2 regions of the Aliamphritea ceti genome follow, and region 2 is predicted to be linked to the other one. Evidence: riboswitches for the same ligand, from Rfam matches in the RefSeq annotation. Region 2 holds a riboswitch; the other holds the start of a gene.

Region 1 (15,960 bases), 1.6 Mb from region 2:
TCCTGCGGCGCCAGTAATATGCGTGCCACTATATCTACACCTAACATAAAGCCAGCGCCTGCCAGCGCACATAACGGCAGTAAAATACGGTTATCGCCACCCACAAAAGTGCGCATAATATGTGGCACAACTAAACCAACAAAACCAATCGTCCCGGTAAGAGACACGATAATACTTGTCACCAAAGTCGCCAGTAAGAGAACCGTTACTCGCACCCTGTTAACTGAGATGCCCAGAGCAGCCGCGCTCTCCTGCCCCATCATCAGTGCATTCAAATTACGCGCCTGCCAGATAAGTAGAATCAGCCCTGCAGAAATCACCGCCACCGGAATCGGTAACAAATCCCAACGCGCTCTCCCCAAGCCACCTAGCATCCAGAAGACTACTGCTTGCGCAGCCCGCTGATCACCCAGAAAAATAAGCGCATTCGTACCGGCCATGAGTAAAAAGGAAATCGCTACCCCGGCAAGCACCATACGATCAGGTCGCTGATTTTCAGGACGACGGATTAACAGCAATAACAGAAAGAAAGATAACAATCCGCCGGCAAAGCTAAATACTGGCATGGTGTAAGCACCAATCACTAAACCTATGTGGGAAATAACCAACACAGCACCCAGTGAAGCACCGGAAGAAACACCCAATAGAAAAGGATCAGTCAGTGGGTTACGGGTAGCGGCCTGCAAAGCAGCTCCGGCAACAGCTAAACCTGCACCAGCCAGCATCGCCAATATTACCCGTGGCACCCGTAGCTCATTAATAATGACAGCCTGAGAGCGGCGCCAGTCAGGCTCGATCATAGTGCCAAGCCAATCCGGACTAATGCCATGTAGCAGAATGCCCAGCACTTGTGCCGGGCTAATCTGGCTAACACCTATCATGATGCCAGCCAGCGAAAACACCAGGATAATCAGCAGCAGAACACTGCCAGTCAACCGTGGACTGTAGGTATGACTCAAAAGTTTAACGTCCGGTCAGATACATCTTCTCAGCCAGTTTCTCGACTGCCTGAACATTCAGTGGGCCCGGGGTAATTTCACCGTATTCAAGCGGCAAAAAGCGATCATTCTTCACAGCGTCCAGCGTAGAAAGTACCGGATGGCTCTTAATAAATTCCCATGAACCTTTCCAGCCGCCTTGCTGATAATCAACCAGAATAAAGAAATCAGGCTCAGCATCCATAACCGCTTCAATGCCTACTTTGCCCCAGCTGGTATCAATATTATCCATCACATTTTCACCACCAGCCGCACGGATCAGCGCAGTTGGCATGCCAAAACGGCCAGACGTGAAGATCTTGTCTTCACCGGAGTCATACAGGAATACTTTTACTGGCGGCTTCCCTTCAGTGTTATCAGCTACTGTCTGCAAGCGGGACTTCCAGCCATCAACCAGCGTTTCGGCTTTTTCCTTTACGCCAAACACAGCGCCAAGGCGCAGCACGTCTTTATACAGCAGATCCATAGAAGCATCCGGACCTGACTTAGTCAGATGCACACATGATTCCGTCAACTCGAGAACAGGTACACCTAATTCTCCCAGACTCTGCGGCGTCAGTTCACCGTCGGTGCGCATGCCGTAGTTCCAACCGGCAAAAAACAAATCTGGATCTGCACTAAGAACGTTTTCAGTGGTCGGGTTCTTTGGTGCTAATTCCGGAATATCACCGCGTTCACGATCATATTCAGGGGAGGTTTTATACCAACCGGTAATCCCGGTCAGGCCTGCAACGCTTTTCTGAATACCCAGTGCAAATGCCATCTGACTCATATTCTGATCATGAATCACTGCCCGCTGTGGTGCAGCATCAAAAGTAACTGTACGACCACAACTATCAACGGTAACAGGGAAATCAGATGCCTGACTAAGCGGCGCCAGACTGGCAAGGAGGACTGCTGAACTGAACATTAGAGCGCGCATGTGCTTGTTCCTTCTTCTTTTTTGTGCAAGAAAAAAAGGGGAGCGAGGTGGCATAAAACGACCACTGCTCCCAAGGGTTAGAGTAGGTATTGGCACTCACGGCAAAAACTTTTTCGAATAACTCTGGGGTCAGTACTGTTTGAGGGCTACCCTCTCCCACTAACCGCCCCTGCTGCATGACTAGCACCCGATCGCAATAACGCGCCGCCAGTGGGAAATCATGCAGAGACACTAAACTGCTGACCGGTAACTTTCGTAATAACTGCATCAGACTGAGCTGATGCTCAATGTCCAGATGATTACAGGGCTCATCGAGCACCAGTAACTGCGGTTGCTGCACCAGTGCCCGACAGATCATCACGCGCTTACGCTCACCGCCTGACAGCTCACTGATATCCCGATCCAGATAACGGCTTAAATGAAACTGCCTGACAGCATCATTAATCACCTGCTCTGCATCCGGATCATTACCGGTAAACCAGTGCTGGTGCGGCGTACGGCCTGTCGCAATCACCGAACGAACACTCAGCTGAAAATCAGCGGGCATTTCCTGCGTTACAGCAGCAACCTGCAGCGCCCGTTGCCGATCTGTAAGGTCACGGACATTCCGACCATTCAGACAGACAGATCCGGCATATTGGCGCAAAGCACCAAACAGGCAGCGCAGCAGAGTCGTTTTACCGGCACCGTTAGGCCCCAGCACTCCGACAACTTCGCCAGGACGCATACTGAAACTGACATCATCGAGCAGCAAACGCTGTTGATCGCCAGACACAGTCAAGTCCTTAACCTGCAGCAGATCAGCCACGGCTTTAACTACCGGTTATTCCGGAAGGATATTGTGTAATTTCGAATTGTCTTTGCCATGTGTAACCTATGTTCACACACGGACAAGCTTGCCCAGGAAAAAAAGCTAAAAAGCTTTTTGCCCAGAACCGCCCACCGCGATTGTATAAGGGTAATCAACAGGCTGGTTTCCGGGCTTAACAGTTGGCAGATGCCGGCGATCAACCCTTCCCAAGCATTTGCTCAGTGGTATTGCTGATCGCTAAACTGTAATTACCGTTGCGGGGGCAGCGCCGGAGTTACACCGGCTTCCCAATTATCAGCCGAACATAAAATGTTCGGCTGCACCTGTCGCGTACAGAATTAGTTGGCCAGCATATTATTTAGGAAATCAGAGAAACACAACCCCTGTTTACGGATATTTTTTCACCGGCCTGAACGGTCCTTTACACCGCCCTGCTTTAGACCAAAGCCTGATCCAGCGCTGACAATGCCGCAAACACTCATGCTTTAGGCGTGCACACATAGATAACAATAAGTTTCATTTGTCTTTGTATATCCAACTCTCTATCATCGCTCAATACAGTCGGGGAACCAGATTTCTGGTTGAGATTGCACACGTTTACTCACGCGTGTTGAACCCGTAGAACCTGATCCAGTTAATTGGCGTAGGAAATCTGTGAACATCGCTTACAGCTATTCTTCTCACTGCCCTGTTTTGGATCTATCCGTTGTTAACGCCAAACGCAGGAAAGCCCCATGTCGCAGTCACCCAACACCCCTATCGTCCTTAGCGTAGCTGGCTCAGACAGCGGCGGCGGTGCTGGTATTCAGGCAGACATCAAAGCAATTTCCGCAACCGGCAGTTATGCCTGCACAGTCATTACCGCACTGACAGCTCAAAACACCCGTGGTGTATCCGGCGTAATGGCTGTTCCCGGAGACTTCATTGAACAGCAGTTCGAAGCAATTTTCAGTGATATCCAAGTAGATGCCGTCAAAATCGGCATGCTTGGCGATTCAGCCACTATCAGCACTGTTGCTGCAGCTATCCGCAAATATAAGCCTGAATACGTGGTGTTAGATCCGGTGATGGTCGCGACCAGTGGCGATGTTTTACTTGCTGCTGAAGCAACTGACACCCTGATAAACGAACTGATACCACTTGCGGACGTTATCACGCCTAACTTGCCCGAAGCGCAGGCATTACTGGCAGCCCGCCCGGCTCTCAATACCACTGACATGAACGAGACCGAAGCACAGTGTAAGCAATTGCTAAGCTACGGCTGTCAATCAGTATTAATTAAAGGCGGTCATCAGGAAGCAGACACAAGTACTGACTTCTGGCTCGGCAGTGAAGGTTTACGCACCTACAGCAGTCAGCGTATAGACACTAAGAACACCCACGGCACAGGCTGTACGCTATCCGCCAGCATTGCGTCTTTTCTGGCACAGGGCTACCCAATGGCCGAAGCAATTCAACAAGCTAAAAACTATATTCAGGCAGCCATCGAACATGCCGACACCCTAAAAATTGGCGAAGGCTCTGGCCCGGTACACCACTTTTACCGTCAGGCTCTGTAATGACCGCCACTGAGATAAACATTCGTCAGCTTAGCCTGCAGTACGAGCATGCACCGACACCTGTTTTTAAAGATCTTGATCTGCGATTACCCGCAGGACAGTGGACTTGCCTGCTAGGCAGCAGTGGCTGTGGCAAAACCAGCCTGCTAAGAATGCTGGCGGGTCTGATTGAACCTCAACATCACAGCCATGGTAAAATTACCGATCAGCAAGGCCAGCCTCTGGATGGTCGAATCGCTTATATGGCCCAGCAGGATTTACTACTGCCATGGCTCAAAGTACGTGACAATGTTTGTCTGCAAGCCCGTCTTAGCAAGGGCAAACCTTCCGCTGAGGATTACGCCCGTGCAGATCAGCTATTAGTTCAGCTCGGTCTGGAAGACAGCCTTCATCTGTTACCTGATGCCCTGTCTGGCGGAATGCGCCAGCGAGTCGCACTGGCCCGCACTTTAATGCAGGACACTCCGGTTGTACTGATGGATGAACCCTTTAGCGCGCTGGATGCTGTGACCCGTCACCGTTTACAAGCCCTGGCATTTAAAGCCCTTGAAGGCCGTACGGTTCTACTTATTACTCACGACCCTCAGGAAGCCCTTCGGCTTGGTCAGCACGTTTGGTTGTTTCAGCAACGTCAGCTTAAGGCTGCCACGACACCCAATACTCCCGTTCCCAGATCTGTCGATGCGGAACTTGGTGAATACCAGCACCGCTTGTTAGCCGCGTTACAGGCTGCAGATGAGCAGTTCAGCATGGAGACGGCCGATGAATAAGCCAGTAACGCCGGCAGATACTAAAACGCCGGTTACACTCAGCCCCGATCTGCAGCGCAATAAGCACCGAAATTCGGGCCGTCGACAGATTCTGTTTCGCCTCACTGTTACCACTCTGGTTTTACTTGGCCTGTGGCAAGCAATCGTCGTTATCTTTGCCATGCCGCCGTTCATCCTGCCATCACCTTTTTTGGTATTCGATAAGCTCATCAGCAATCCTGAACTGCTCTGGGATCACAGTCTGATAACGCTGACTGAAATAGTCTTAGGTCTGTTTCTTGGTCTGTTTATGGGCATAGGGCTGGCCTTGCAGATGCTGCTTTTTAACCCGGTACGCCGCTGGTTATTACCCGTTCTGATTGCCAGTCAGGCAATTCCTGTTTTTGCCCTCGCACCTATTCTGATGCTCTGGTTTGGCTATGGTATGGCCTCAAAAGTAATCATGGCTGCACTGATTATCTTCTTTCCGGTAACTACTACCTGCTTTGACGGTCTGCGTCATACACCTACTGGCTATCTTGACCTGGCCACAACCATGCGCGCCAGCCGCTGGCGCCAGCTCTGGCATATTCGTCTACCAGCTGCCCTGCCTACTTTGGCATCAGGTATTCGGGTTGCCGTTGTAGTTGCGCCTATTGGAGCAGTTGTCGGTGAATGGGTAGGTTCTGCCGGAGGTTTGGGCTATCTGATGCTACAAGCTAACGCACGAATGCAGATTGCCGACATGTTCGCGGCACTGTTTATCCTCGCGATATTTTCCATCCTGCTGTACTACAGCACGGACCAGTTACTTAAAAAAGCCATTCCCTGGTATCGGGAAAAGCCACACAACATCTGAAATGAAACAACGGAAACCGTTATGAAAAAAATTCTCGCTTTTGCCTTGATTATGTTCAGCCAGCAAGCGCTGGCTGAAAAAGTCACTCTTATGCTGGACTGGTTTGTTAACCCGGACCACGGCCCAATTATCGTTGCTCAGCAGCAAGGTCTGTTTAAAGCACAGGGGCTGGATATCGAAATCACCGAACCTGCTGATCCAAGCACCCCGCCTAAGCTGGTTGCTGCCGGTAAATTCGATCTGGCGGTAACCTACCAGCCACAGCTTATCCGTGACGTGGTGGAAGACCTGCCTCTGAGCCGGGTATCTACGCTGATTGCTACCCCACTGAATACAGTGATGGTACTTAAAGACAACGGCTACAACACACTGGCTGACCTGAAAGGTAAGAAAATCGGCTACGCCTTCGACGGCGGCCTGGTTGATGCTACGGTCGGTACTATGCTGAGCAAAAACGGCATCAGCATCGACGACGTTGAACTGATCAACGTCGGCTGGTCCCTGTCTGCTTCACTGGCAACTGGCAAGGTAGATGCCATCTACGGCGGCTACCGTAACTTCGAAATGCATCAGCTGAGCATGGAAGGTTTTGAAGGCAAAGGCTTCTACGTAGAAGAAGAAGGTATTCCGCCATACGACGAACTGGTTGTAGTGGCAAACAGCAACAAGATCGACAAAGACATGCTGCGCAAATTCAACCGCGCCCTGGAACTGGCAACTCAATACACAGTTAACCACCCGGATGAAGCATGGGACCTGTTCAAGTCTTACGGCGACGGTAATAAGCTGGACACTGAACTGAACCGCCGTGCATGGAAAGACACCCTGGTTCGTTTCGCCCTGCGCCCACAAGCGGCTGATCTGGGCCGTTACGACAACTACGCACAATTCCTGTTCGACAACGGCGTGATTAAAACCCTGCCAAAAGCTACTGATTACATTGTCCAGTAAGAACGAGTCCAGTAATGCCGGATAAAGCATAGGAAAACACCACTATGAATCATCAGGACCTGATTAAAGGCTGCCAGCAAGACTGGGACCTGTACATCAAACACCCCTTCGTGCAGCAGCTCGGCCAGGGGACATTGGCGAATGAGAGTTTCCGCCATTATTTGCAACAGGACTACCTCTACCTGATCCACTACGCCCGTGCCCATGCTCTGGCGGTATTCAAGAGCGACAGCCCGGCACAAATGCGTGCCAGCCTGCCATCTCTGTCTGCACTGGTTGAACACGAAATCAGCCTGCATATCGATTACTGCAAGTCCTGGGGCTTACAGGAAAACGACATTCTGGAACTACCGGAAGCCGTTGCCACTGTTGCCTACACCCGCTACCTGATCGATGCAGGCCTGCAAGGTGACCTGGCAGACCTGTACGCGGCACTGGTGCCCTGTGCACTGGGTTACGCCCACGTCGGCCAGTACCTGACTGAAGCCGGCAACAGCATCACCGAAGGCAACCCATACACCAACTGGATCGACATGTACGCCGGTGAGGAATATCAGGAAGCAGCCTATGCGACTACGGCGTTCTTTGATGAACTGATTGCAGAAATCCCGGTAGATTCACGCCGTGGACGCCAGCTTCAAAAGCACTTCACCACTGCAACCCGCATGGAAATTGCTTTCTGGCAGCAAGGTCTGGATCTGACGGAATAACACTTACCTCAGATAGCCGCGGAGCTTTTGCGCCAAAACAGAAAAGCCTTAGCGATCACCCGCTAAGGCTTTTTTATTTGTCTGAATTTAACTAACAGGTACTAAAAACAGGCGCACTGAACCTCCAGCATACATTTCTACCGGGCACCAACCCTGTATAAATTGTGATGTGCTAAAGTCAGACTGAACCTGTCATATAGCGATAAATAACAAAATGCCGAAAACGCTAAGAACATTTTTTGAAAGTGAACTGGAACGTATCTACAGCGAAGAGGTTCTGTCACCTGAAAAGTATGAACAGGTAAGACAATCCCGAACATTCATGAATAAATACTTTTCAGAGAAGCTGGAACTGGATGACCTTGCTAAAGCGGCGTGTATGTCCCGATTTCATTTTGTCAGAATATTTCAGCGCATGTACGGTTTAACACCCAGAGTGTATTTAAGGGACCTACGCATTTCTAAAGCCAAAGACCTTATAAAAACAGGTTTATCTGTCACGCAGGTTTGTCTGGAAGTTGGCTACGAAAGCGTGCCGACATTTTCGTCGGTCTTTAAAAAATGTACCGGCTGTACCCCCAGAGAGTATCAGCGTATGCATAACAGCAATCCGGAATAAGTTTTCAACGCCGATCCCGACTATGCTTTATCTGTACGCCATTCAGCAGAGAGTTTTGAAGATATGATTAAAATATACGTCACCAGTATTCCCGTTGATGATCAGGACAAAGCCCTGGACTTCTATACCCACGTTTTAGGCTTTATCAAGAAGAAAGATATTCCTTTGGGAGAACACAAATGGCTAACGGTTGTATCACCCGCCGAGCAGTCTGGTGTTGAGTTACTGCTGGAACCGATGGGATTTGAGCCTGCAAAAGTATATCAACAGTCTCTGAAAGAAGCGGGTATTCCATGTACATCCTTCGCAGTTGACGATATAGACAAAGAGTACGAGAGACTTTCCAGTTTAGATGTGCAATTCTCAATGGAGCCTACAATAGCCGGAACCGTTAAGATTGCAGTACTGGATGATACCTGCGGTAACTATATTCAACTGATGCAGGAGCTGTAAACACAACACAGGTCTATGCGATTAACATCTACATACAGGGTCAGATTGTGTCTGACCTCCCTTCCTTCTCTTTTAGCAAGTTGAAGACAAAAAAAGTTCTGGCCCTCTCTCTTTGGTACTACTTCCTCCGCTGACAATTTAATTTTTCACAATGCGCCCTGATAATACTTTAACTAGACTAAAATCAGAGAAATGAGGCTAGTACTATGGTGAAGTTATCCAGAGCGCAGTTTGATCAGGATTATACTATCGGGCATCTTCAGGAGTTGTCGGTATTTGGCGCGTTGAATCAGGAATTTGTCGGACACCTGCTTGAGCAGTGCGAGATATACCGTACAGAACAAGGCGACCTTCTTTTCTCAGACGGCCAGTCCCCAAGAGGTTTTTATATCCTGATTAAGGGCGACAGCACTCTCTATCATGGCCCTCAGATACAGAATCGTATCGTCAACGTTCTCCAGCCCGGAGAATGTGTTGGCTTTATCAGTATGCTCTCAATGAACTCTGTAATTGGGGATGTGACTCCAGTTACCGGTTCCGTGGTTCTGCGAATCAGCGATCATCTGTTTGCCAGCCTGCCGGAAATAGACGGTGAGCAGTCCTTTATCCTGTTAATGAACTTGACCCGTAATATCTGCCGGGCTTATATCAAGCATGCGATTCAGAATTAAAGGAGCCTGTTCACTCCTGACCTAAAGTAACACTGTTCCGCTATAGGCAGAATAAATAGCTTTAAAAACAAGATGATGTAATCATCTGCCCAGATTAACAGGCAAAAGGCCTGCTCATCTGGGAAAATTAAAAATAAGCTTCTGGACTTTACGTCATACCTGAATCAGTCTGACCATAATAATTAGCGGTTGCTGGCTGACCTGTTCTGAGTACCCGGTTATCGGCTCCCTCGAACTCATCAACATCATAACGACGATCGATAGGCGCGTTTGCCAAACCAAACAAAGAATACTTTTGTGCAGCCAGAACAAAATCCGCCAGACGTATCTGCTCAAGCTGTTTATTGAATGCGTCATCATCCAGCACTTGCTGACGCTGTAACTCTAAGCGTTCTTCATTCAAACGCTCCAGCTCCAGCTGTTCTTGCTCCTGCGCCAGCGCTGCCCGACCAGCATCGCTGATGCTTACCTGTACACCGGGACGTTCATTACGTATCGGTTCGATAGTGTCGGTGTAAGCGGCAATTGCCCGCTCAGCACGGTTAACGGGAGTAACAGAAGATACCTGGTTGACTGCTACTGAAGTAATATTTGTGATGCCTTCCATAACCGATCCTCCATATCCCTGCTATTCAGTTGGTGGGATGGAGTGAGCAAATAGCTCACCTATTGATCGATATATAAACACTTGTAACTGAAATATTGCTGAAAGAGTTGTCACAGCTTGTGAGAATCAACGGATATGCTCTCATGATTTTCACGTTATTTAGAAAATCAGCCCTGCAATTTTCAAGCAAACATAAAAAAACCAACGACTTTTCAGCCGTTGGTTTTGGACTTTCAGATTAAAATAATCCGATTATTGCTGAGTAACGATAAATCCCTGCAGATTGGTCAAATCCAGCACCGGCGTACCAGTATTTGTCAGATTCAGATTACGCATAATCAACTGACGGCTAATAGCTAAATTGTCGCCAGAACCGTTGAAGGAAACACCTGCATCAAAACTGCCATCTACTAATATATTGTCGAGTGCTACCTGATATCCCAATGCACCAGCCTGTATACCGGTAAACTGATTGAAGGAATCTCTGATTGACACACCATAGCCAGGCACGACATTTCGAACCTGAATGCCGCTTAACTGAAGTGAAGCGTTACCACGGGAATTGGTAATTTCATCATAAGCATGACTGATATCAATACCGTTAGAAGCGCCGTCTACCAGGATATTTCGCAATATTGTTGTGCTGTTAACAGTACTGTTTGTCGTCTCGTCGTAAGCACCGCTCATATCAATCGCGTCAGCGTTTGGATTAAGAATACCTATATCTTTAGCTGTTACATTCTCAACGAGAAGCTGTGCGTTCAGAGTGCTGTCAGACAACTCATCAAAAACCTGTAGATTAATACCGTCGTCAGCGGTTCGGTTAATAGTGATATTGCTCAGAGTAAGCTTCGCCGCTAAAGTACTGCCAATAAACTCATCAAGACCACCACCGAAGTAGATTCCCTCGCCCGATCCCGCAAAACCGGCATCAGCAATATTAATGTTTTTCATTGCTATTTGAATATCAGCATTTGCATTATTGAACTCATCAAATGCTCCGTTAAACGCAATCGCTGTTCCCGGTGTTTTACTGACAGCTACGTTATCAAAATCCAACACGAGCTTACCGTTTCCGCCATCAAACTGATCAAACATGTTCGACATACTGAAGCCGTTAGCTGCTAAATCAACAATTCCCACATTCTCGATAGCAACATTCTTAAAGGCAATTTCAAAATCCGCTGTGCCATTCGCAAACTGATTAAATGCATTGAGCATACGAACACCATCTTCGCCGGTATTCGATATGTTCAAACCGTTGAAACTGAGCGTGCCCTTACCGGATTTAAACCCATTCACTGAACTCCTGAAATCTATACCAGTCAGGCCGATATCATGAAGAGTAATGTTATTAAACTGCGTATCCAGATTAACGGTATCAGCACTCACCAAGCCTCCGGGGCCAGTAAAATCAATACCAGAGCCGCCCGCCTGCTGTATATTTATTGAATTGGCACGCAAGGTCAGATCAGATGCGCCACCTAACCGGATACCGGCACCGCCAACATCGGTTATATTCAGATCGTCAAATACCAATGTCTGGCGTGTTAATACTGCACCGGTCATTTCCTGTGTAACATTACGATCACTGAAACCATGGTTAAAAATGCTACCAGACGCAAAGCCTGCACCCGTCACATTTAAACCAATAAAGTGATTACCATCGGCAACCTGAAACACAGGCGTATTCGCGGTATGTGTAATCTGTGGTCGGCTGCCTGATGCGGTATATACACCGCTACCGCCTGTTTTAGCGCCTGTTAATTGCACCCTGCTCCCACCGCCCAGTAAGGTCTGTTTAGCAGCCATCACCCGGCCACCACTCAGTGCTCCCGCACTTCCATCCAATACAATTAAGGTATTACTGCCCTCACTAATAGCCTGAGTCAGGCTGGCATCATCCTTAGCAAATGCAACCTGTGTCAGAGCCGTTCCTGTAGCTGCATCTTCTACAGCTTCACGTCCGGAATCTGCAGAGACAATATCAGTATCCCGTTCCAGAGCCGCAAGCATACGGGTCTCCTGAACAGACAAGCCTGATTTAAAGCGGTTAGGCTTACCTGTAATTAACGGAATTTTCAGTTTCAGACCAAATTCCCAGTTATCATCCCGCACCTTGTCATGGCTATAGCCAGTTTCAAGCACCAGCGAAGAACCTGGCAGCGCTGCAAAAATATCATTAAAGCGCCATTCTGCCCGCAACTTTGGCCCTGTCACCGGCTCAGCAGCCAGATCATCATCAAACCAGAAAGCACCGCCATGCAACCACAGCTCACTGCCTGTTCCCACATTTATGGGTAAACGGTAACCCGCTTCAAAATCCACACCATGCAGCGGCACTTCGGCTGCACCGGTAATAAATATCTGGTTGCCAACAACCTGAGCAGTAACAGGTGTGTTGTATGCCTTAGCATCTGAAAGTGGATAATAACCATTAAAGCGCAAGCCCCAGTCGGCACTCAGTGCTTCCAAACCCGCCGCCACCTGGCGAAACCGGTTATCTGAAGTTGATACCCGCTGATCCAAACCGACCCAGCCCCCCAGGTTCCATCCAGAATCAAGCATTTGGCGATATCCCAGTGCCACGTTGCCTTCCCGGCTGCCTTCAGTAAATAATTTGCCTCGTAACTCTGTAAATAGCATCCGGTCTTCAGCCTGATACAAAGGTACAAACAGCGCAGCTTCACCGCGGCTGGCATTATCTGAACCGGCAAAGCCACCAACTTCCAGCCAGGGCTGCCATTTATTTTCTTCGCTCTGGCTGGCCTTCACACCCTGAACAAGGGCAATGCTGGAAATAACCAGACAGGTGGAAATTGTTTTGCCGAATAACGCTGGATTCAGGGCTAACATCTCGGTTTGATGCTCCGTTAACTAATAGAAAACGACAGCCAGACAAAACAGAAAAAAGCCCGCCAACAGGTTGCAGTTAATATGCAGGTTTCGCAGATCCCCCCCGATCAAACGGGACCACCTGCCAGCGGGCGACTCTTCCTGTCAGCATTTGCTGTCAGTCAAAGAAGCTCCGATGCGGACGTCTCTCCACGACACTTGATGATCCCTCAGTGCTGTACCGGCTTGGAGCGTACAGCTGATGATTCCCGACATCAGAACGAGATGAAGTTTTACAAAGAAAACTTAAGAAACTCTTAAGGAACTACAATAAAACGCGGTTATAGCTTAGCTATCATGGCTATCCAATACCGCTACTAACACAAGAACGGCGATGCATAAACATGAACGCTTAGAAAGTAGATATACCAAGCTTGATAGGGTTTATAATTGTGCATTCTACACAGCAAATGTTAAGTTAACTGATTGAAAGCAAAGTATTACTTTGGACATAGAATGAAACTGAGTATCAAATTTTTCTCCACATTACTGCTAACCTGCCTGGCCTTATCTCAAGTCAATGCCGCTGAATACGAAGTAAAAATGCTCAATGCCAGCGAGAACGGCAACATGGTATTTGAACCTGCAGTCTTACAAGTTGAAGTGGGAGATACAGTTACTTTTGTTCCTACTGACCCTATCCATGATTCAATCTCGGTACTGGCCCCTCCCGGTGCAAATACCTGGCACGGTCAAAGAGATCAGAGTGTCAGCGTGACCATCAATAAAGAAGGTGTCTACATCTATAAATGTGCCCCCCATTACTACTACGGTATGGTCGGTGTCATCCATGCTGGCAAGCCGGTTAACCTGACAGAAGCCCAGCAGGCTGCGAGAGAGATCAGCTCAAAATTCCTTATGAATAAAGACCGCCTGATCAGTTACCTGGACCAGCTGAAATAAAACAATCCCACAAAAAAAGGCCTCATAACAATGAGGCCTTTTTTTAACTGCTATTAATTCTGCTAATCATATTCAGCAAAATCTGAACGTCAGACCGGCAAGGTTATTTGTACAGTCAGGCCACCTTCTGGCGTATCACACAACTCATAATTACCCTGGTGCAGCTCAACGATGGTTTTAACAATCGTCATACCCAGCCCGGCCCCCGGTAAATGTTTATTACCTGCCCGATAGAAACGTTCGAATACCTGTGCCTTTTGTTCATCACTCAGCCCAGGGCCATGGTCTATTACCCGCACCTGTACCTGATCGCCAAAGGTAAGTAACTCAATCTGAATTTTATCGCCTTCATTACTGTAGCGAATCGCATTTTCAATCAGGTTACGTAACAAAATACCCAACAGCACTGGCTGCCCCTGAATACTCAGTTCAACATCAGACGCCGTGTGCTGCAGTTCAACATCCATATTGCGATTCAGCACTTGCGGATAAAGCTCAGCAATCACATCCCCCGCAACAGCAGGCAAAGCAACAGCTTCAGTTTGCATACCTTCTGCATTTTGCGGATTCAACCGTGCCAGCTCAAGCAACTGATTAATCAGCCGCTCCATTCTAACCACGCCTTCATTGAGCTGTGTTTCATTGGAGTTATCGGTATTAATGAACATCCGCAGCGCAGCCAGCGGGGTTCGCAGCTCATGGGCGGCATCATCAGTAAAGCGACGTTCCCGTTCCAGCATATCCTCAACTTTGGCAAACATTGAATTCAGCGCATCAATCGGTGCATTCAGCTCTTCTGCTAAATCCGGTTTCGTAAGTGCCGTCAGATTATTCGGATCACGCTCACTCAGCTCATGCCCCAGATTTACCAGAGGCTCCATACCTTTACGTACCACCAGATAAATACCCAGACACAACAAGAGTGCAGCTATCGCCAGCGCCGGTATAAAACTCAGGCTGATCTCAAGCCCCAGATAAGACCGCAAAGGCATATTCTGAGCACTGCTGATCCATAACTCCCGTTGCGAATCGTAAATACTGAATACCCGCCATTCATCTTCACCTAACTCAAGTTCGCTGAACCCGGAGACAGGTATTGCTTCAGGTAAGTTGCCGGGTATCGAATTGAACAACACCTGGCCATTTTTATCCTGAATGATTACCGCCAGACCATCCGTAAAATATTCAACAGACTCCTGCTCTTCATGATCAAGATTTTGTCCCAGATACTGGGTCAGATCACCAGCATGCTCCGACGCCTGCTCACGCTGCCATCCGCCAAGTACCTCCTGAAGATCGTCCTCTTCATGGGGCAACAAGGTATCTATCAGAGATGCTGCCTGTATCAGGCCAGCATCAAACACTTCTTCGGTTTCATGATTTGTCATATAGATAGCGCTAAGCAAAGACAGCGAGCCCCCCAGACAAATCAGCATCAGGGTCCAGTAGAGGATATAACTCTGAATTGAATACACCTTAGCTTTCAACAAAATACCCTACTCCCCTGACGGTTTTCACCAGATTTTTACCAAACTTTTTACGCAGATTATGCACGTGCACTTCCAGTGCATTACTCTCTAAATCATCCTCATAAAGTTGTGCTTCTATCTGACGGCGGGTCAATACCCGGCCGGCGCTCTCCAGCAAATACATCAGCAAATCGTATTCACGGCGCCCCAGCGATACCAACTCACCCTGTAAAGTCACTTGCCGCGCCTGAGTATCAATGCTGATATCTCTATACGTCAGCAATGCCTGACTACGGCCAGCCGCACGACGCTGTAATGCTCTGATGCGCGCTTCCAGCTCATCCAGGTCAAAGGGTTTCACCAGATAATCATCCGCACCATTATCCAGACCTTCAACACGGTGACTAATGGAATCCCTGGCGGTGAGTATCAACACCGGCAACTCTACTTCACGGCGAATTCGCCGCAGCACTTCCAGGCCGTCAATGTCCGGTAAATTAAGGTCAAGAATCAGTAAGTCAGGCCGCAAGTCCAGCACTGCACTTACCCCCGGCTCGCCGGCTTCAACCCAGTCAACCCGGTAGCCTCTCTGCTGCAGGTTTAGCTGGATACCCTGACCGAGCAATGGATCATCTTCAATTAAGAGAATTCGCATAAATATCTATACACATAATTAACATCTGCCGGATGTAGCACGTATTCTCCGGCGCATAATTGTGCGTCAGCATACACCATTGCCACGAAAAGTTAGCTGGCCAAAAGTACCAAACAGAGCATTCCTGTT
Region 2 (15,960 bases):
ACTCATATTTAAGGAATCGCTGAGGAAGGATTCATTTATGTATCAACTACCACAACTCGAACAGACCCGCTCACTCAGAGCAATTGCAGTGCTTACCAGCGGTGGTGATTCCCCGGGCATGAATCCCGCTATCCGCGGTGTCGTCCGTGCAGCCATCAACCAGGGCATTAAAGTTTATGGCGTTAACCGCGGCTATAGTGGCCTGATTATTGGTGACATGGTTGAATTAGCAGCCAGTGATGTCACAAACATTATTCAGCGAGGCGGAACTTTACTTAAAAGTGACCGGTGTGATGCTTTCCGAGATCCGGTTGTACGGAATCAGGCAGCTGAAATTCTTAAAAAAAACGGCATTGATGGTTTAATTGTTATCGGCGGTGATGGCTCGCTTTCTGGCGCTCATCTTCTAACGCAGGAAAGTGGGATTCCGGTTATAGGCCTGCCAGGCACAATCGACAATGATATGTTTGGTACTGATGACACTATAGGTTTTGATACGGCAGTTAATACCGCCCTGGAAGGCATCGATAAAATTCGTGATACTGCGGTTTCACACGAGCGTTTATTTCTCGTCGAAGTAATGGGGAGAAACTCAGGCCACATCGCAACTCAGGTGGGTATCGCCTGCGGTGCAGAAATGATTGTCGTACCTGAAACTGAATTTAAGCTGGAAGCGCTATGTTTTTCTCTGGCAAACAATCGTCAGGAAGGTAAAGGCAGTAGCGGAATTATCGTTGTCGCTGAAGGTCCGCGACCAGGTTTAACTTACCGTCTTGCTCAACGACTTGAAGAACAAGGAGAATCCCCTGGCGTATGTATTCTCGGACATATTCAGCGTGGCGGACAACCTACAGGCCGTGACAGAGTACTAGCTTCATGCCTGGCGACATCGGCTGTTGAATATCTCAAAGCTGGCTACAGCGATATAATGGTGGGAATCTGTGAAAGTCAGATATGTACCGTGCCGTTACGGGATGTGATGGAAAAAACCAAACCCGTGAACAAACAATTATTAGATATGGCAATGCTGCTACATAAATAACAGGCAGCATCCCCTCTATATAGTTAACAGCTCACCGCACGCTACGGTCATTCTATCCCGTAAATCAGACACCAGCGGTAAGAGTAACGCATCTGCACTCTTGTCACTTAACGTAAAACAATCACTGTTAAGTCGTTGCAGGTTCTCACCAAGTTCAGGCTGATTTACGACAACCTCAGCCAGTAACGACCAATTGCATGGCGACAAGTGCAAGCCGCTGACTAACGCGACGCCATTGCGTTTACGAATCTGCGCCAAACCTAATAGCTTTCGCCCTTGCAGTGACACTAATTCACCGTGTGATAAGCCCGCATAACAGGCCCACTCAACACCTTCCTGCTTGGCCCTTACTTTAGATGTATTAATCATTGCCTCGTCAACTGACCGACAAGTCACTCCATTATCCAGTAAGACTTCAAGCCAGGCAGCTTCAAACCACTTAAAGATATCAATAATACCCAGCTCAGCAGCCGGATGATCAGTTGGTAGAAACAAAGTAACACTCAACATCCAGGGACCAGCGAGAACTGCACCACCACCGGAACCTCGTTGCTGAACAGGAATACTCCTATCTCTTCCCCGTTGCAACATTGAATCATCCGGACGCTGTGAACGTCCCATAATTATGGCTGGCTCAGCATATCGCCAAATCAGTAGCTGCGGTTCATTCACAGGAACACTTAGTACTTCACTGATACGCGCCTGTTCTTCAGGCATTCCACCACTATAAATATGATCAGAAATTTCCGGCGTAACACTCATCTGAGTACCTTACTACATAAAGATTGCGCGCAATTGTCCCGGGAACCGCCAGGCAATACAAGTCGATGTCATATGCTGGTATTCTCGCGAAACAGTTATCAGGGTTTCCTCTCGGGATAGATATGCGCACTTCCGACAGTTTATTTATTCAGTATTATCAAAACAGTAACACTAAACATGGTTATCACAACGACCCGGCACAACAACGGGCTGTCGAATGCTTACAGCAACTATCTGATGAGCTTCAAAATTCCACTGGCCAAAAGCGCTTCTTCCGTAACAACACACACACACCTAAAGGTTTATACCTATGGGGGTCAGTTGGACGCGGCAAAACATACTTACTTGACCTGTTTAGTGAATTTTTGCCAAAAGGCTATGTCACCCGCCTGCATTTCCATCATTTCATGGCCAGAATTCACCGGGAATTACAGCAGTTAAGCGGGCATAAAAACCCTTTACAACTCGTTGTAGAAAAGTTCTCACACGAATGCAAGGTCATTTGCTTTGATGAGTTTTATGTTAGCGATATAGGTGACGCGATGATTCTTGCTCGCCTGATCGAAAGCTTTTTCACTGCCGGTATAATATTTGTTGCAACCTCTAATACTCCACCACACAACCTGTATAAAGATGGTTTGCAACGTCAGCGTTTTGAACCGGCTATTAGCCTGCTACAGCAACATCTCACAATTCTTCATATGGATGGAGATACCGATCACCGCCTTCGGCAGCTAACCTACAGAAACAATTATTTCGTGCATTCTGCTGACTCCGAACTTGATAAGATTTTCATTTCCCTGAGTCAGACTGACAACACCCTGACCTCACAGCCAGCTAAAATCATGAACCGGGAAATTCCCGTTAGAAAAAGAAACCAAAACTGTATCTGGTTTGATTTCAACCAGCTCTGTGAAGGCCCCCGCTCACAATTAGATTACATCGAGCTGGCCTCCCGCTATGAACATGTCTTTGTGAGTGACATACCGCAACTTGGAGGAATAACACAGGAGTGGATCAAAACCCGTGGTGTTGAAGACGGCAATATTGGCGCAGGGTATGAATCTACCCGAACCGGCGAACGTACCATGCAATATGCGCGTATGGATGATGCAGCCAAGCGCTTTATCAGTCTTGTTGATGAGCTATATGATCGGAGGGTAAATTTATTCGTTAGCGCAAAGCAGCCGCTGGAAAGGTTATATTCTCAGGGCAGTCTTGAGTTTGAATTCAACCGTACCCGAAGCAGACTAACTGAAATGCGTTCGGTGGAATATCAAAATCAAGCGCCCTTAAGAAACTAGGGGTTAAAAATAAAGCTATGGGTAAAGTTGAAGATCAGCATCGATAATCATTTTACCCAGCTCGACGCATTGTTTTATGGCCTCTGCTTCAGAAGAAGCAACAATCTGATTTTCAGGATCCGCAGTTGTAAACATTTCCGGAGCTATCAATGGAGTAACCTCCATGCCGGTAATCCTTGGCAGTAAGTTCCAGCGGTTGCGGCCCAACGATTGCACGGCCGGGGTGATTTGATAATCACCATATCTAACCTGCTGCATTCACGCCTCCCTAAGTTGCTTGAACATAGCCTTAACAGTATAGCTGAAGGCACCATTCCTCTTGGCTTTGAACCGGATTATTATTCATGCAGAGAAGTGTCATTTGGACGTGTAAAACAAGCATTATTTGCAAACTTAATAGACTAACGATCAACCAGTATATATGGCTGCCTGTCAGCCTCTGTGATCGCTGACAAACGGATTATTCAAACGCTCATGTCCAAAAGTAGACATTGGTCCATGACCAGGAATAAAACTTACATCATCACCTAAAGTGAAGAGTTTTTCGTTAATTGACTGAATAAGGCTTGGATGATCACCTTTTGGAAAGTCAGTACGACCAATAGAACCGTTAAACAAAACATCACCGACTAAAGCCAGGTTAATTCCACGGTGATAAAAGACTACATGACCCGGGGTATGACCCGGACAATGGAGCACATCCAGACATTGCTCACCAAAACTGACTGTATCAGCATCATTCAACCAGCGATCTGGCGTGAACTCTTCTACAGCAGGAAAACCAAACATCTTACTCTGCTGATCCAGCGCATCAATCCAAAACTTATCTTCAATATGCGGACCTTCTACCGGAATATTATATGCCTGAGCCAGCTCAGCTGTGCCTCCTGCATGATCAATATGCGCATGTGTAAGCAAGATCTTTTCGAGTATCAACTGTTCGCTGTTCAATTTCTCTACAATGCGAGAAATATCGCCACCCGGATCAACAACAGCTGCACGCCGGGTATTTTCACACCACAATAAGGTACAGTTTTGCTGAAAAGCGGTAACAGGAATGATGCAATATTTCATAAGTAACTCTCACACTTTGGCTGGCTGTATCCGACACAACGGGCTATAAACCGCGCCAGTATACTGCATATATATACCGAACCTATGGCTTAATTTATCTTGCCTGTTTTGCTGGCTTAGTTATAGTGGCATGACAGCAAGCATAAGGAGTCAGGGTTTTGGCAAAATTGAAGCACGAAGCAGCACTGGTCAAAGAAGCCATACGTATTGGTGGGGTTTACATGGAAAAGCGCGGAGCGGGAAACATAGAAGCGACCGACAGCGCCAGCAACAAAATTACAGCAATATATCGCTTACTGGTTCTGGACAAACTTATTCAGCCTCTCGCTAAAGGCGAAGATAACGAACCGAATATGAAGCATAAGCTTGCCCTGTGGATTGAACGTCAACTTCCTAACGGACATCCATTAAAAGAAGAATAACCACTTAACTCTTCCATAAAAAAACCGCCGAATATTCGGCGGTTTTTTACATTTACCCCAGCTTTTCTAACGCAAGCTGGTATACCTAAGGCTTAAACCTTATGGTAAATCTCAGCGCCAGTATTCTTAAACTCAGCAGATTTTTCCTGCATGCCCTGTTCAGCCTTCGCGTGAATTGCAGCAACCTGAGCTTCATCAAGATTACGCACTTCTTGCGAAATTTTCATAGAACAGAACTTAGGACCACACATTGAGCAGAAGTGAGCAACTTTTGCAGACTCTTTCGGCAATGTTTCATCGTGGTATGCACGGGCTGTATCCGGATCCAGACCAATATTAAACTGATCTTCCCAACGGAATTCGAAACGTGCTTTAGACATAGCGTTGTCGCGAATCTGTGCACCAGGATGTCCTTTTGCCAGATCAGCAGCGTGAGCAGCAATCTTATAAGTAATGATACCAGTCTTTACATCATCTTTGTTTGGCAGACCCAGGTGCTCTTTAGGCGTTACGTAACACAACATCGCACAACCGTACCAACCAATCATCGCCGCACCTATACCGGACGTAATGTGGTCATAGCCAGGTGCGATATCAGTCGTCAGAGGCCCTAATGTGTAGAAAGGCGCTTCGTGACATTCAGTCAGCTGCTTGTCCATATTTTCTTTGATCATATGCATTGGCACGTGACCCGGACCTTCGATCATTACCTGAACGTCATGCTCCCAGGCAATCTTAGTCAGTTCCCCCAGCGTTTCCAATTCAGCAAACTGTGCTTCATCATTCGCATCGTATACAGAACCTGGGCGTAAGCCATCACCCAGAGAGAAAGATACATCGTACGCTTTACAGATTTTGCAGATGTCTTCGAAGTGCGTATACAAGAAGTTCTCTTCATGATGCGCCAGGCACCATTTAGCCATGATAGAACCGCCACGGGAAACGATACCCGTCATACGTTTAGCAGTCATTGGCACATAACGCAGTAATACACCTGCGTGGATAGTGAAATAATCCACACCCTGCTCGGCCTGTTCAATCAGCGTATCGCGGAATACTTCCCAGTTAAGATCTTCTGCAACGCCTTTTACTTTTTCCAGCGCCTGGTAAATAGGCACAGTACCGATTGGTACTGGTGAGTTACGCAGAATCCATTCACGGGTTTCGTGAATATTCTTACCTGTGGACAGGTCCATGATGGTATCTGAACCCCAGCGAATGCCCCAGGTCATCTTTTCTACTTCTTCTTCAATAGAAGACGTCAAAGCAGAGTTACCAATATTGCCGTTGATTTTAACCAGGAAGTTACGGCCGATAATCATTGGCTCTACTTCAGGATGGTTAATGTTCGCAGGGATGATTGCACGACCTTCTGCTACTTCTTTACGTACGAACTCAGGCGTGATCTCTTCTGGTAATTTAGCACCGAAGCTATGGCCAGGATGCTGCTGATCAACCATAGAACCTTCAGCTTTAACCTTAGCCAGCTTCATGTTCTCGCGAATTGCGATGTATTCCATTTCAGGAGTGATAATCCCCTTACGCGCATAATGTAGCTGGGATACATTCATGCCTTCTTTAGCACGCAATGGCTTACGCGTCAGTTCAAAACGCAAATGGTCAAGACGCAGATCCTGTTCGCGTACACGGCCATACTCAGATGTCATACCCGCAAGCTGCTCAGTATCATTACGCTCAGCGATCCAGTTTGCACGTACAGGCTTCAGGCCTTTACGAACGTCAATTTCAGCTTCAGGATCAGTATACAGACCGGAAGTATCGTAAACGTATAAAGGCTCATTAGGTTCGCCACCCATATCAGTTGGCGTCTGATCCAGCGAGATTTCCCGCATTGGTACACGAATATCACTGCGAGAGCCTTCAACATATACTTTGCGAGATTTTGGAAATGGCTGCACAGAGGCTTCATCAACCTGAGCGCTGCGGCTCAATGCAATATTGGAATCAGTCATAGTATTACCTTTAGTTATTCTCGTTATTTTCTGCGGATCTACCGGTCTGCCCTTCCCATAGAAAGAAGGTCATAACGAATCAAATTAATACTTTCACTTAAAAATCTGCAGGCTCATTTGGCAGCGAACAGAATTCTATAAGTGAAATTCTCATTTCCTGGTGGTAATAACACTGATAACGGAATAATAAGACGAGGAGGCTTTGGTCGATAAACGAAGAGCTTTGCCATCAAATACGTTATGAAAAACACTTAACGGGCCAGCTTAGGTTAGTTCATCATCCAGTTAGCTATTACGAGCTAAACCGCATGAATCCCAAAAAAAGGAAATAGTTCTGACGGTTCATCTCGATTTCCTACGCCGGTATTAACCGGATCAGGTTCGCGGGTCACTGTCTATCGAACAGCTCTCAGCCCCATTCAGGGCACCCCGACCAAGATACTGCAGCTAGTGTATGGCGACATGTAAACGCTGTCCACCCAATGCCCTTATATGTAAGGAACTAACTCTCGCTACAAAGTCTAGTGGAGGTATCGCTTACAAATACATCTACGTCTAAAGTCTTACAAGAATCATCTCAAAAATAAGACTTTTTCTTATATTTATAAAAAATCAAACGTGGATAATGTGCTTCAGGATCATCAAACTTCAGGGATCGAATCGAGGAAGGCCATAGCTTGCGGACAGGGTTAGGGATGATTGCAGGATGCAAATTTACCGCACGGAAAATGGATGCCAGCGCGAAGAGGGTACTTAGGGGGAACTGAGTGCTCTCTTTTTTTCCATCTTTTCTATCTTACAACTGCTTTTCTATAGCAGTTATTTCTATTGTCTTTTTTCTGACATCAAAATTAAGAATTATTCCTATATAAATCTATTCTGCGATCCGCATAATAAGCTTTATGGAGCAAGACGCTTCATGGATCGAAGAAAGGATGGCTGGTACGCGGAAAGGGATACATGGAAGTAGGCAGGATGCCGCTAAAAATCCGCAAGGAACAGGGAAAGCCAAGCAGAAGAGAGTACTCAAGGGGAACTGAGTACTCTCTTTTTTTGTCTGTTGGAAATATACATCTACACATCAATTCGGGTCGTAAATTTATCACGCCGCATTGATATCAGAGTTCTGAATTTTCGCAAATACGGATCGTTGGACAAATCACGTCGTACGAAAACTTCATATGCCTGCATGTCTGGCACCATAACAACTAACAGAAAGTCGACTTCCCCTGTCACCTGATAGCACTGAGTGACTTCACCAGCATTTTGCATCTTACGCATAAAAGCATCTGCCAGGTCTGCCTGATCCCGAATCATCTCCACTTCCACAATGATATTTAACATCTTGCCCAAAAGCCGGGTACTGAGAATCGCCACATCAGCTTCAATTACGCCTGATTCACGCAAACGCTTCACGCGTTTCAGACAAGCCGGAGGAGACAAACTTATTTCCTCAGCAAGTTGCTGATTACTGATACGGTTATTTCTTTGCAGAGTATTAAGAATCTGCCGATCAATGCGATCTAACTGAAGTTCCATAAATTTTCTTAAAAGCTAATAAAGTTATCTTAATAAGAGTTACCAAGAAACATTATTAATCATTAAGACACAAATAGAAAATAATCAAAATCAAGCCTAAATTACACTATATATCTTTCAAGCAGGCATCCGCTGATTACATCATCACGCAGTCACAGGTTAAACAATGCAAAAGATATGGTATTCCTTCTGGAAAAATACGTTACCAGACTTGGCAAAGGAGATTTTTGCCGTCTTCTTTCTATTATTCAAACTAACTCTGCCCGTTATAATCATCGTTAAAATATTGGAAGAAATGGGCGCAATCCCCTATATCAGCGCATTGCTCGAGCCATTAATGGTACTGGTCGGCTTACCTGAGAACATGGGCATTGTCTGGACGACAACTATGATCACTAATGTCTACGGTGGCATGATCATTTTCTTTCAGATGGCAGATGATCAGGTGCTAACAGTTGCACAGGTAACCGTGCTCGGCAGTATGATGCTAATCGCCCACAGTCTTCCCATCGAAGTGCGAATTGTTCAGCAGGCCGGTGTCCGTCTGGCAATTGCATTGTCGCTGCGTATTATAAGTGCTCTCATACTTGGCATTATTCTGCATCATGTTTATAGCTGGGGTAACTGGCTTCAGCAGCCAGTTGAATTGCTCTGGCAGCCCCCCGCTCAAACAGATGATACCCTGCTGACATGGTGCATATCTCAGTTAAAAAGCTTCGCTATGATTTTGCTCATAATTGCAGTGTTGCTCAGCCTACTGCGGCTATTACGCTGGTTACATATCGAACGCTTAATGATTTGGTTACTAAAGCCTGTTCTCAAAATCCTGGGAATCAGCCCTAAGGCAACATCCCTTACTATTATTGGTATTACACTGGGATTATCTTTTGGCGGAGGTTTGCTGATCAGGGAAGCTCGCAGCGGCAATATTGAACCACAAGACTGTTTTGCAGCTCTGTGCTTACTGGGATTGTGTCATAGCATCATTGAAGATACTCTGCTGATAATGACACTAGGGGCTGACCTTTCTGGAATTCTCTGGGCCCGACTCGCATTCAGCCTGATTTTCATCGCAATTATGACTCGCATGCTTAAAGCCTGCAGTGACACATTCAAGCAACGTTATTTAATGCACAACGTGGTTCATCCAACCGCGCCAGACGGAGATTCCAGTGCACGCTGAACAGGAACAGAAGAAAGGCTTCTACTTCGCCCTCGCCGCTTATGGCATGTGGGGCGTATTTCCAATTTATTTTCACGCTATTGCCAGTGTACCTGCCATGGAGATCCTTGCGCATCGTATAGTCTGGTCACTGGCATTTCTGGCAGCAATATTATTTATCAGTAAACGCTGCCAGGACATTATTAGCCTGCTTAAAAAACCTAAACTGCTTCTGAGCCTCACCCTGACCGCCCTTATTGTTTCAGCTAACTGGTTAGTATTTATATGGGCCGTTGCTCAAGAGCAAGTATTAGAAGCAGCGCTTGGATATTATATTAACCCACTGGTAAGTGTGTTTCTGGGGATGATCTTTCTCGGCGAACGGTTAAGAATAGGACAATGGTTGGCTATCTTACTGGCATTAGCCGCCGTCGGTTATCAGCTAGTTCTACTCGGCAAGCTCCCCTGGATAGCACTAAGTCTGGCATTCAGTTTTGGTTTTTACGGGCTGTTACGAAAAACAATTCCAGTCGATTCTATTCTGGGGCTGTTCACGGAAACACTTTTACTCTTTCCGTTCGCGATGGGCTATATGATCTGGCTGGCTAACCATAACGAGCTATATCTGCTGAATGCCAGTACTGGACTAAGCATATTATTACTCGCTGCAGGTATAGTTACCAGCTTACCGTTACTCTGCTTCACTTCGGCCACTCAGCGACTCAGTCTGCTGTATATTGGTCTGATGCAATATATAGCACCGAGCATTTCATTCCTGATCGCCGTGTTTTATTTTGGTGAAACACTAGACTCTAATCGCCTGGTGACATTCGCCATGATCTGGCTTGCATTGGTTATCTTTACTGGGGAAGGTTTGCTCAGACGAAGACAAAATAAGCCTTCAGCTACTTAGCGAATTCGATACTGGATAAGTCAAAACACAAAAAAGGCTAATCAGTTCCCTGATTAGCCTTTTTAGCTTTACTGTCAATTAATGCCAACGCTTAAAAATAAGTGAGGTGTTTATACCACCAAAAGCAAAATTATTGCTCATCACGTATTCGGTCTCTATACGCCGTCCCTCATGCATAATGTAATCAAGATTTCCGCATTCATCATCAGGATTATGTAAATTAGCTGTGGCATGAAACCAACCGGTATTCATCATTTCAATGCTTGCCCAAGCTTCTAATGCACCACAGGCTCCAAGCGTATGGCCTGTAAAGCTCTTCATTGAACTGATTGGTACTGTATTCCCAAATACAGCTTCAGTTGCTGTACTTTCGGCCACATCCCCGCGTGCAGTCGCTGTACCATGCGCACTAATATATCCGATTTCTGAAGCGTCTATATCTGCATCTTTAAGTGCAAGCCGAATAGCCTTCTCCATGGTATCAGCCGACGGCTGAGTCACATGACTACCGTCTGAATTAGTTCCAAAACCAATCACTTCCGCATAGATTTTTGCACCACGTGCCAGCGCATGCTCCAGTTCTTCGAGAATAAGAGTACCGCTACCTTCACCAATAACCAGTCCATCCCGGTCACGATCAAAAGGTCGTGGCGTTTCATCAGGAGCATCATTTCGCACACTGGTTGCATATAAGGTATCAAAAACCGCAGCTTGTGTTGCACACAAACCTTCACAGCCGCCACTAATCATGACATCTTGCTGGCCGTATTTTATCGTTTCAAAAGCTAAACCGATTCCCTGACTACCTGAGGTACAGGCACTCGAGGTTGTATAAACCCTTCCCTTCAAACCAAAATAAACACCGATATTTACCGGCGAGGTGTGTGCCATCATTTTAATATAAGAATTCGCATTTAAACCGTCACTGGAATGATTTATCAGCATATTACCGAAATCGCCGATAGCTACTGAATCACCTGCTGAAGACCCAAAAGACACACCTGTCTTACCACTGGTCAGAACATCAGTCCCTAATAATTCTGCATCCTCTAACGCCCGTTCAGTACTCAAGACAGCTAACTGAGCAACCCGCCCCATACTACGCAAAGCTTTACGCTTATAGTGCGAGGGCATTTCAAAATCTTTTACAGGCCCTGCCAAACGAGTATTCAGGCCTTCATATTTATCCCAGTCGTCCATGCGACAAATCCCTGTCTGCATATTTTTTAAACGCTCTCGAATTGAGTCCCAGTTATCACCTAAAGGTGAGAAACCAGCCATCCCTGTTACTACTACTCGCTTCATCAATACATACCGCCATTTACAGAAATAACCTGCCGGGTAATATAACCGGCATCTTCAGACATCAAAAAACTGACCGTACCTGCTACCTCTTCAATACTGCCAACACGCTGCATTGGAATCATCTTCAAGGCTTCATCAACCGGTGCATCATTAATCATATCTGTATCAATAAGCCCTGGAGCAACACAGTTTACTGTAATCATTCGCTTGGCTAATTCTACTGCTAATGCTTTAGTCGCTCCGATAATACCAGCTTTAGCAGCACTGTAGTTCACTTGCCCACGGTTACCCATCTCACCTGAAACAGAAGACAGGGTTACAATTCGGCCTGGCTTCCTTCTGCGAATCATCGGCATCATCGCCGGATGCAACACATTATAGAAACCATCAAGATTAGTTCTCAGTACTAAATCCCAGTCTTCTCCCGGTATAGCCGGAAAAGCATTATCTCTGGCAACTCCGGCATTACAAACTACGCCATAATACGCACCGTTAGCCTCAATATCTGCTTCAATAGTTTCACGACAAGCTTCCCGATCAGCAATATCAAACTGCAAAACAGTAGCCTGTTGACCAACCTCCCGAGCAATCGAAGCAACCTCCTCCGCCTGAACAACACTGCTGTGGCAATGAATTACCAGCTCGAAACCATCAGCGATCAGCCGCTCTGCTATACCTCGTCCAATGCCTCTACTTGAACCAGTAACCAGTACTCTGCCCTTCACTATGCCATTTCCTTTAAAAACACATCTGCATCTTCAGGCTGAAACACATTTAACCGTGCTTCAGCCGTTACATTTTCACTACTTAGCAGGCAATTAAAACTGCTTAAGCCATTTTCCGCCTGTAATTCTTTTTCTACCCGTATGAGCAGCGTCTGCCCATGTAAAAACTTATCTGTAGAACATTCATATTTTCTGCTGCCCAGCAGAAAACCTAACTTCGGCACTTTACCACCGGCCCGCTCCTGCACCCCTGCATAAGCACCAATCGCCTGCGCTAGATACTCCATGCCAACCCATCCAGGTACACCAGACTCATCAGCAAACATCGCACCGGAATGTATATTGACGTGTGCTTCCAACCAATCGTCACCATAAGCGACTATTTCATCCAATAGACTCATTTTTCCAGAGTGCGGCACTAATTCAGCAACGCTGTATTCAGACATCAGACTCTTCCTAATAGCAAAGAAATATTATTCCCACCAAAAGCAAAGGAATTACTGATCACATACTTTATATCTGTAATCAATGCAGCATCCGTTACGCTTAAAAGATTAATATTCGGTAATTCAGGATCATATTCGCCATCCCAGCAATGCGCAGGCAGAGAACAGGTATTATCCGGATTCAGCAGTAACCAGCAAATGCCAGCTTCCACAGCTCCGGCTGCGCCTAATGTATGTCCGGTCAATGCCTTAGTTGAACTGCAGGGGGTCTGCGACCCAAAGACCTTATGCATAGCCTTAGCTTCCATCTGGTCATTCAAAGCAGTCGCTGTGCCATGTAAATTCACATAATTAATATCTGCAGCTTTAAGCTCAGCGTCCTCTAACGCCTCTGTCATGCTTCTGATAGCCCCCTCACCAGAAGGGTCTGGCGCAGATATGTGGTGGGCATCAGAACCTTCACCCACCCCGCAAAGCTCTACACCTTCAGGCGTCCGACTTAGTATAAATAATGCAGCACCTTCACCGATGTTAATACCGTTTCGATTTTTACTGAACGGATTACAACGTTCAGAACTCACGGCATCAAGAGAACTAAAACCCTGTACCGTTAAACGGCACAGAGAATCCACGCCACCAGCAATAACAACATCACAAATACCAGAGCGTAGTAAACGCCGGGCACTAGTTAAAGCTTTAGCACCCGAAGAGCAAGCCGTTGATATACCATATACAGGTCCGTTTATGTTCAATATCTCTGCAATAAAATCTGCAGTTGCACCCATCTCCTGAACACAGTAATCATAGTTTCCTGCAGCCTCCCCTTGCTGTATAGCCCTTATAGCAGCTTCACCTTCAGCAATTCCGGATGTACTTGTACCGATCACAATACCTACGCGTTCAGAACCATATTGCTCTATTGCCAGCTTCACATCCGCTTCAATTTGCATTAAGGCAGCCAATGCCAATTGATTATTACGACTCTGCCATTTTGCATCATTAAGAGGTATTTTTGGTAACGCCTGCTGACAGACCCCTAATCGGTGTTTCACTTCAGTTCCAAACGCATTACTTAAACTAAAATAATCGCTCTGTTCACTGACGCCTATCCGTAATTCTTCGGCGGAACCACCTGCAGCGCATAGAATGCCCATCTTATTCAGATAGGTTTTCTTCGAACCTGCAGTAATTCTCATATTACTGAGCCTCCAGCGTTTCAATTTTAACCTGATAATTCTCTAACAAATTATCAATGTGTATCTGATTACTCTCAAAAACAACGCTTAACCACAATTCTTGACGTAAGCTCAGAACACGGACCTTTTCTGACCACCCAAGCTTCCACTCGTCAGCCATGCTATATGCCTGTTTTACGGATGCCTTCGGCCATAAAGAAAACTGCATGATAGCTAACAACTCACGTGTAGGAATATCAGCGACCACTGACGCTTTATGCTGTAATTTCTGGCCATCATAAATCAACTGGAATAATTGCTGACCTGTGGGCAACAAAACCACTAAGACAATTTTTTCCGAATTTAAGCGTGTCACAACAAGAAATGATCGTTCAATATCATGAAATGATAAAGTAACTTTCTGCTTAAGCACACCGGTAAACGGCGAGTCTTGCGGAGACAATAGCAACAGCTCAGGCTGGTAACCCGAATCAGCAGCACGGTCATTAAAACTGCTGCATCCAGACAACAACAGACATATTGCCACTACGAGTGTACTTAGAGTTCTTACCGCTACGAACCCTGTATTTCTATCTATCATCGGCCTGCTTTCCGCGTTCAGCATTTCGACACAGTTCAGCTAACACACTGAGACGTGCAGGATTTTTTACAAACGGATTTTTATCATCCCATGCATAACCTGCCAGTATGGAGCTAATCATTTCACTAACAGCAGGATTTTTTTCTGCCGAGAAAATAACATCTTGCAACCGTCCATCATACCAACCCTCAACAAAATTCCGGAAAGTATCAATGCCTTTCTGTAAAGGGTCAGCAAACTGTTCTTGCCAGTCAGGTTCAAGGCCGGACAAGTGCTGATCCAATGTTTGTACTGCTAAAGTAGCTGATTTTAAAGCAATCGTTACTCCTGATGAAAATACCGGGTCTAGAAACTCACCAGCATTCCCCAATAAGGCAAAACGTTCACCATATAGTTGCTCTACATCACAGGCATAGCCCTGTATTTTGCCAACCTCAGAATCAAAAACAGCATCTCCAAGCAAATCAGCTTTAAAGTCAGCAACACCTATCAAGGTTTTCAGCTTTTCCAAATCACTGCCAGACAAATTTTCCAATACTTCCGGAGGCGTCACTACACCAACAGATGCACGCCCATCCGAAAACGGAATCAACCAATACCAAATTTGTTGATTCTCAGGGTGCACACTGATCAGAATTTTTTCCCGATCAAAACTTTGATTATCAATTCGATCTTCAACATGGGTAAAAACAGACGTCCTACTCTCAAATGCTGAAGGCTTATCTAAACCCAATAACCTAGGTAGCACCCGCCCAAAGCCACTGGCATCTAACACAAAATCAGCCTGTAATCTGTATTCAGATAATGCTTCATCAGTAACTGTTAATAGCACACCATCAGTATGTAATTCGAAATCGGTTACTGTATGTCCGTACGTTACCTGTACCCCCTGCGCCTCAGCCTCATCAATCAGTAACTTATCAAACTTATCACGTCTGACCTGATATGTTGTCCCATAACCTGGCGTTAATTTTTCACGAAAATCAAAATAATCATATTCATCTCCCCGGCTAAATGCCGCGCCATTCTTGCTCTGAAAGCCGGCCTGTTCCACCACCGACAACAAACCCGCATCCTCAAGAAACTGCATACACTGAGGTAACAAACTTTCGCCAATAGAAAACCGGGGAAAATAGCTCTTTTCAATTACTAACACTTTATAACCGCGCTTATTCAGTAGCGCTGCTGCAACCGCACCAGAAGGCCCGGCACCGATAATAATCACATCATGACGTCCCTGATGTTCAGACATGTAATTTTCCTTATTCTAATCTTTATGCACTTACAGCAAGCAATGTTTTATGAAAAACGAGGCCTTAACAACAAAGTTAATAACCAGACAAGCGTTAATCCCAGTAACACTGTTAAGCCAAAATGATGTAACACCGGCGTCTGACTCAGGGCCAGTAAACCAAATGCCATTAAGCTGGTAAAAGAAGAAAGGGTAACTGCCAACCAGGTATATGAATCCCCCCGAGTTTCAGTTAAAAATATACCCATATCCAAACCAATCCCTA

Evidence for each region. Region 2 has a riboswitch for thiamine pyrophosphate ahead of thiC (phosphomethylpyrimidine synthase ThiC). Riboswitches for the same ligand answer to the same signal wherever they lie in the genome.
Region 1: linked by a shared signal. The riboswitch ahead of thiD (bifunctional hydroxymethylpyrimidine kinase/phosphomethylpyrimidine kinase) and the one ahead of thiC (phosphomethylpyrimidine synthase ThiC) in region 2 are both predicted to bind thiamine pyrophosphate.

What each region holds. Positions count from the first base shown of each region.
Region 1 covers NZ_AP025282.1:3,044,441-3,060,400, forward strand. The annotation lists gene OCU49_RS13985 (FecCD family ABC transporter permease) at 1-959, opposite strand, end outside; gene OCU49_RS13990 (ABC transporter substrate-binding protein) at 964-1,920, opposite strand; gene OCU49_RS13995 (ABC transporter ATP-binding protein) at 1,865-2,695, opposite strand; cobalamin riboswitch at 2,872-3,073, opposite strand; TPP riboswitch at 3,284-3,399, shown strand; gene thiD (bifunctional hydroxymethylpyrimidine kinase/phosphomethylpyrimidine kinase) at 3,466-4,290, shown strand; gene OCU49_RS14005 (ABC transporter ATP-binding protein) at 4,290-5,060, shown strand; gene OCU49_RS14010 (ABC transporter permease) at 5,053-5,898, shown strand; gene OCU49_RS14015 (ABC transporter substrate-binding protein) at 5,920-6,849, shown strand; gene tenA (thiaminase II) at 6,894-7,559, shown strand; gene OCU49_RS14025 (helix-turn-helix domain-containing protein) at 7,774-8,178, shown strand; gene OCU49_RS14030 (VOC family protein) at 8,242-8,631, shown strand; gene OCU49_RS14035 (cyclic nucleotide-binding domain-containing protein) at 8,838-9,302, shown strand; gene OCU49_RS14040 (hypothetical protein) at 9,451-9,909, opposite strand; gene OCU49_RS14045 (inverse autotransporter beta domain-containing protein) at 10,162-12,765, opposite strand; gene OCU49_RS14050 (pseudoazurin) at 13,261-13,707, shown strand; gene OCU49_RS14055 (ATP-binding protein) at 13,797-15,197, opposite strand; gene OCU49_RS14060 (response regulator) at 15,184-15,831, opposite strand.
Region 2 covers NZ_AP025282.1:1,401,484-1,417,443, reverse strand. The annotation lists gene pfkA (6-phosphofructokinase) at 38-1,042, shown strand; gene OCU49_RS06510 (lipoyl protein ligase domain-containing protein) at 1,058-1,804, opposite strand; gene zapE (cell division protein ZapE) at 1,927-3,108, shown strand; gene OCU49_RS06500 (hypothetical protein) at 3,124-3,366, opposite strand; gene OCU49_RS06495 (MBL fold metallo-hydrolase) at 3,541-4,182, opposite strand; gene OCU49_RS06490 (DUF5062 family protein) at 4,341-4,604, shown strand; gene thiC (phosphomethylpyrimidine synthase ThiC) at 4,697-6,577, opposite strand; TPP riboswitch at 6,913-7,019, opposite strand; gene OCU49_RS06480 (Lrp/AsnC family transcriptional regulator) at 7,652-8,116, opposite strand; gene OCU49_RS06475 (hypothetical protein) at 8,283-9,299, shown strand; gene rarD (EamA family transporter RarD) at 9,289-10,191, shown strand; gene OCU49_RS06465 (beta-ketoacyl-ACP synthase) at 10,270-11,496, opposite strand; gene OCU49_RS06460 (3-ketoacyl-ACP reductase FabG2) at 11,496-12,221, opposite strand; gene OCU49_RS06455 (hotdog family protein) at 12,221-12,667, opposite strand; gene OCU49_RS06450 (beta-ketoacyl-[acyl-carrier-protein] synthase family protein) at 12,667-13,863, opposite strand; gene OCU49_RS06445 (DUF3261 domain-containing protein) at 13,865-14,443, opposite strand; gene OCU49_RS06440 (NAD(P)/FAD-dependent oxidoreductase) at 14,433-15,695, opposite strand; gene OCU49_RS06435 (MMPL family transporter) at 15,743-15,960, opposite strand, start outside.